Regions from separate parts of the Bacillus sp. NPDC077027 genome, predicted to be linked through region 1. Evidence: riboswitches for the same ligand, from Rfam matches in the RefSeq annotation. Region 1 holds a riboswitch; the other holds the start of a gene.

Region 1 (3,217 bases):
ATTCCAGTTCCATTTGCTTTTAGCTGACGAATGATTGCGAACAGCTTGTTCGTTTCTGTGTGGCTAAGCGGAGCTGTTGGCTCATCTAAAATTAAGATACTGCACTTAGTAGATACGGCTTTAGCAATGAGTACCATCTGTTTTTCTGCTAGTGTCAATTCGCTCACAAGCCTTTTGGAGGAAACGTCTATTTGCATCTCCTTCAAGATGCTAGTTGCTTTGTGATGTAGCTCCTTCCATCTGACAAACTGTTTGTGTTCCAGTTCGTGTATAAGCATGTTCTCTCCAACCGTCAAATACGGGACAAGTGCGGTATCAACCTCTTGATACACGGTCTGCACCCCGTATAGAGTGGATTCCTTCGGTGAGCGGATTGTTTGTTTTTCCCCATTGATTTGAATAATTCCCTCGTAATGCTGATGTGCGCCTGCCAATACCTTCATTAAGGTGGATTTACCAGCGCCATTTGCTCCAATCAGGGCGTGAACTGTGCCTTTTTGGAGTGTGAAATCAACTCGATCAAGCGCTTTGACCCCAGGGAATTCGATCGATATTTGCTTCATATTTACAAGTGGCGTTGACATATTGATCCTCCTTTTTGAAAAACGAAGCACTCTCTGCTTAGAAGAGAGTGCAATTGGTGTTATTTAGCGTAATGTCCCTTCAATGTTTTGATCCAATCTTCTTCAAATGCTGTCGAAGTTCCAAAGCCTTTGACTTCTTCAGCAAGGTTCACCATGTTCACTGCCTTGCCTGCGTCTTGTAGCTGCTTTTGTGAAATGAGTGAAGCCTCAAGGTCGAATGATGCAGGCGTATCTTCACCTGCTAATTTCTTCGCTAAAATTCTTAGATTAACAGCACCAATGAGCTTGGGATCAACCGCCGCTGTATATTTCCAAGGGCTGTCCTTTGCTTGCATTTCCTGAAGATCGGCATTTGATACATCAATCCCGTAGATTTTCACTTCTGTTCTGCCTGCCTCCTTTAATGCACGTGCAGCACCGATTGCAAATGCATCCCAAGTAGCAAAGATGGCATCAAGTTTACCCTTTGGATATTTATTCAGCATGGCAGCTACTGCATTTTGCGTTTGAACAGATGTATCGGATGAGGCAATCCCAAAGCGATCAAGCTCTTTAATGCCTGGATTTTTCTCAAGGGTTTCTTTATATACTTTGTTGCGTCTCACCATTGGTGGAAATCCATCTACCCATAAATAAGCGATGTTTGCCTTTCCTTTAAAATCAGAAACAAGTGAATCAAGTGAAAGTTTAGCAAGCTGTTCATCATCCTGAGATGTGACTGTCACACCTTTTATGTCTTTGAGCTTAGGATTGGAGTCAAATGCGACCACCGGAATTCCTTTCTCAGCTAACTTTTTTACATCAGTAACCGTTGCGTCATCGTCACCATGTGAAATAATGATGCCGTCATAGTTTTCTTCAAGTGCTTGCGCAATCGCATCATGGAATTTTGCTGTGTCTCCGTTAGCTGTATACACATCCACTGTAAAACCCATTTCTTCTCCTTCTGCTTTTGCTCCAGCTAAAAATTGTGCAGTGTGATCGTCACCGCCAATTTTTCGAATGACTTTGATTTTTGCTCCCTGTCCTTTTGCAAACCGTTTCGGCACATTGTCAAATGACACCTTTTCATTTGATTTCGCTTTTGAGCCTGCGCTTGAGCCCGCCCCACAACCAGTTAACACTAAAGTAAAGACAATGAGTAACAAGATGGATGATTTCCATAAACGAAGTTTCATTCCTAAGTTCCCCCTTAAGTTGTTTATTATTATTTTTCACATCTGAAAACTAGGGTAAATAGTTGTCAGGTTTTCACCCACATGAGGTATCCATATTTGTCATAAGACACAAAAAAACCTCTCTTGATTAAGAGAGGTTTCATTACCGTCAAAGATGGATATTTATCGGGAAGTCTTCCTCTCTTATCTGTCAAAGCTACTTGAGCTTTGCAGGAATTAGCACCAATTTCTAATTAGAAACGGTTGCCGGGCATCATCGGGCCAGTCCCTCTGCCTCTCTTGATAAGAGAATACTATCAAATTGTCATGTTCAAATGTACTCTTTACTTTAATAGGGGACTAAAGGATTGTCAATAACCTTTTAGAATATTTTCAAAATTCCCATTTAATTGCATGAACAGAAAGTTAAAAAAGCCTGACAGCATTGAGCCGCCAGGTAGTATTTGGAAGTGATAATGTACTGAATGATGTTTGCTGAATTTGTTTTGTACCGTTATGAACAGACTTTTTTGATGAATGCCGTTCAACATACTCATTCTGAGACCAACCTTATTCAAATCACTGATCATGCACTAGGGCTGTCATCAAAGACAACATCCCTTATGAGTTCGATCTGTTTTATCATGAGATGTCATCTGAATCGAGAAAATTTGGCTAGGCTGGTCTTGGTCTTTCAAACAATGATCACCTGAACTGACAGTTCGGGAAGTACATTTTCTGTCACTTCCACTTAATTGTTTAGCCTTTTTATCGTTCCTTCAAAAAACCCTATTATCTACTCAACAATTTTTTTGGCAGGTGATGTTGACTTCAAGCGAAAATCATATTTTTTTTCATTGATATATAAAGGATTAAGATATGCTGAACCTTTATCTTGCCCGCTTTTTTTGCGGTATATTTGATACCCGTTCAGCTCCTTTCCTTTCCATACCCATTTTGACTTAGCCGCCCCCTGCCGATCATCGTAGACGTTTTTTTGAAATAGATTTTTCTCATTCACTTGATACAGATTGACAATCAAAAAATGGGATGAGCTTGCCGTCATGATATTTTTCGTCACTTTATTATGCACTGATTTGTATTGCATCAAGAATTGCCCGCCATCTAAACCAGCTGTATCATTTTTATACAGAACATTATGTGAGATCGTTGAATAAGAAGTGCCGCCCCTTTTTTCATCATAGCCTCCAATCGAAATGCCTGTAAAACGATTGAGATAGACCTGATTATATTGGATGCGGACATTCTCTGCCATTTTCCCTTTATGCTCACTTGTCACCTCAATTCCGATGTCATTGTGATGTGTGATATTGTGTTCAATCACAATGTCTTTTCCACCGTCGACATAAATCCCACCTGCGGAAAATTCCTTTCCGTACGCTGGGTTTCCATAGCTGGAAATTTCATATACTTTGTTTTTAGATACAACACCATTTCGTACCTGATCATAAGCTG
Region 2 (3,217 bases), on a different contig from region 1:
CTTTGTGCACTTTTTCATCTAATGTGTTTGGCTCTGGAACGAATTGAAAGGACATATATTGTTGAAGAGAAGTTTGATCAAATGCAATATTTTCGTTCACTGCCATCAAGCTTTTGCGCTCAGATGCAAAGTAAACTTGATCATCTATTTGTGTAAAGTAAAGTGGTTTGATCCCGAATGGATCTCTTGCCCCATAGAGCAACTGCGCTTGTTTATCCCAAATTAAAAATGCAAACATTCCACGAAGCTTAGATGCTGCTTCTTCCTTATAATGACGGTATGTGGCAAGGAGCACTTCTGTATCGGAATCTGTTTTAAAAGTATAACCTTTTTTCACAAGCTCTTCTTTTAGTTCAACATAATTATAAATTTCCCCGTTAAAAATAATCCAGTAGTTCTCGTCTTCATATGAAAGCGGCTGTTTCCCGTTTTCAACATCTATAATACTTAAACGTCTAAATCCAAAACCTACATGTTCATCATGAAAATAGCCCTCATCGTCCGGACCACGGTGAACAATTAGACGATTCATTTGTTTAATTGTTTCTTCCTGTTCAGCAGTTTCGGACAATGGCAGGTGATTAAATACACCAACAAATCCACACATATGATTGCCTCCACGTTATGTTATTTCATATTAAGCCTATAATTAGACAGTTATTGTCTCATTTTCGTTTCACATTGAGGTCATTTTTTCACAAAATAATCCGTTCAGATTTCCCCAAAAGGAAAACCGCTTAAAATAAGCGGTTTTTATGATGTTATTCTCCTAATGCTTCCTTACGAAGTGTAGCTGCTTTATCTGTTTTTTCCCAAGGTAAATCTAAATCGTGACGACCAAAGTGTCCGTATGCAGCCGTTTGTTTATAAATTGGACGACGTAAATCAAGCATTTTGATAATACCAGCTGGTCTAAGATCAAAGTTTGCACGAACAACTTCAATCAATTTTTCTTCAGATGCTTTACCAGTTCCAAATGTGTCGATGGAAATGGAAACAGGCTGTGCTACACCAATTGCATAAGCAAGCTGTACTTCACAAGAATCTGCAAGACCGCTAGCCACAATGTTTTTCGCTACATAACGAGCTGCGTATGCCGCAGAGCGGTCTACTTTCGTTGCATCCTTACCTGAGAAAGCTCCGCCGCCATGACGAGCATAACCGCCATAAGTATCAACGATGATTTTACGACCAGTTAAACCAGCATCCCCTTGTGGCCCACCGATAACGAATCGACCTGTTGGGTTAATAAAATATTTTGTGTTCTCATCAATCAATTCACTTGGAACCACATGTTTGATGACATGCTCTTTCAAATCACTTTGAATTTGTTCAAGTGTCATCTCAGGTGCATGCTGTGTTGAAATGACGACGGTATCAATACGCACAGGTTTGTTATTTTCATCATATTCAACAGTTACCTGTGTTTTTCCATCAGGACGCAAATAAGCAAGTGTTTGATCCTTGCGTACTTCAGTCAAACGAAGAGACAGCTTATGCGCAAGAGAGATTGGAAGAGGCATCAGTTCTTCTGTTTCATTGTTCGCATAACCGAACATAAGACCTTGGTCACCAGCTCCGATTGCATCAATTTCTTCTTCTGTCATTGTCCCTTCACGCGCTTCAAGTGCTTTGTCAACACCTTGGGCAATATCAGCAGACTGCTCATCAATCGATGTAAGAACCGCACATGTTTCCGCATCAAAACCATATTTCGCACGTGTGTAGCCAATTTCCTTAATGGTGTCACGCACCGTTTTTGGAATATCGACGTAAGTAGATGTCGTAATCTCACCGCTTACTAAAACAAGACCGGTCGTAACAGAAGTTTCACAAGCAACACGTGCATTAGGGTCTTTCTTTAAAATTTCATCTAAAATACTGTCTGAAATTTGATCACAGATTTTATCTGGATGTCCTTCCGTAACTGACTCTGAAGTAAACAATCGACGATTTTGACTCATAATGGTTAATTCCTCCTGTACAAGACCACACCATCCCAAGATGAGGCCTTTCAAAATGATACGGAACTCGTTCCCTATTATATGAAAACGTTTATATAGAGATGTTATTGGCAATTTGTTCATATGATATCCCAAAAACAAAAAAACCATTTCCATCATTGTGAGGAAAGGGTCTGAGATATACATGCCTTTCACTCTTATCGCTCAAGGTTTAAATGACCTTGCATCAGGTTAGCACCTTGGTTTCTCGCTTGCTGTACTGACTTTTTCATCAGAAACCGGTTGCTGGGTTTCATTGGGCCTGTCCCTCCACCAGCTCGGGATAAGAGTATCCGTTCAATAAAATATCTTATCTTATACCCTCATGTGATGTCAATGCTTCTAAGGAATTATCTATCCCCTTTTTTACCTACTTAAATTGTATCACCAAGAAGCATGTTTTTATGGCAAAAATGAAAAAAAACACACAAAATAATTCAAATAGTATAGACTATTATTATCAATGTGTTATACTAATCGAAACAAACAAATTCAACGGTAAAGGAAGGGTTTTTTATGAACTCAGTGGATTTAAAAGAAGATTTACAAACACTACTTTCAGCAGAAAATACGCACCAAAATTTATCTGTTCCGAAGCTTGTTGAAAAAATTCTCGCACGTAATGAAGGAACTTTAACCTCTACGGGTGCTGTACGCGCCACTACAGGTGCATACACTGGGCGCTCGCCTAAAGATAAATTTATCGTCAAAGAAGCAAATTCTGAACATAAAATCGATTGGGGTAATGTGAACCAGCCGATCTCACCAGAAGCCTTTGACCGTCTTCATGCTAAGGTTGTGTCATACTTAAAGGAAAGAGATGAGCTGTTTGTATTTGACGGCTTCGCAGGTGCCGATGAAAGATACCGTATGCCAATCACTGTCGTCAACGAATTTGCATGGCACAATCTATTTGCCAAGCAGCTTTTTATCAGACCTGACGCATCAACACCAAAATCCGCTGAAAAACCATTTACAATTTTATCTGCACCACATTTTAAAGCAGATCCTGAAACAGATGGAACAAACTCTGAAACATTCATCATCGTATCCTTTGAAAAACGTACGATTCTCATCGGAGGTACAGAATATGCTGGAGAAATGAAAAAGTCTATTTTCTCTGTGATGAACTACCTGCTTCCTGAGCAAGATATCCTCTCTATGCACTGCTCTGCAAACGTGGGTCAAGGAGGAGACGTTGCTTTATTCTTCGG

What was found. Region 1 has a riboswitch for S-adenosylmethionine ahead of ACQKEZ_RS09055 (substrate-binding domain-containing protein). Riboswitches for the same ligand answer to the same signal wherever they lie in the genome.
Region 2: it holds a riboswitch for S-adenosylmethionine, as region 1 does, so the genes downstream of both, metK (methionine adenosyltransferase) here and ACQKEZ_RS09055 (substrate-binding domain-containing protein) in region 1, are expected to answer to the same signal.

Annotation. Positions count from the first base shown of each region.
Region 1 is NZ_JBNNIO010000002.1:682,975-686,191, forward strand. It holds gene ACQKEZ_RS09050 (sugar ABC transporter ATP-binding protein) at 1-584, opposite strand, end outside; gene ACQKEZ_RS09055 (substrate-binding domain-containing protein) at 644-1,762, opposite strand; SAM riboswitch class I at 1,943-2,051, opposite strand; gene ACQKEZ_RS09060 (right-handed parallel beta-helix repeat-containing protein) at 2,538-3,217, opposite strand, start outside.
Region 2 is NZ_JBNNIO010000001.1:29,275-32,491, reverse strand. It holds gene asnB (asparagine synthase (glutamine-hydrolyzing)) at 1-607, opposite strand, end outside; gene metK (methionine adenosyltransferase) at 762-1,964, opposite strand; SAM riboswitch class I at 2,159-2,293, opposite strand; gene pckA (phosphoenolpyruvate carboxykinase (ATP)) at 2,520-3,217, shown strand, end outside.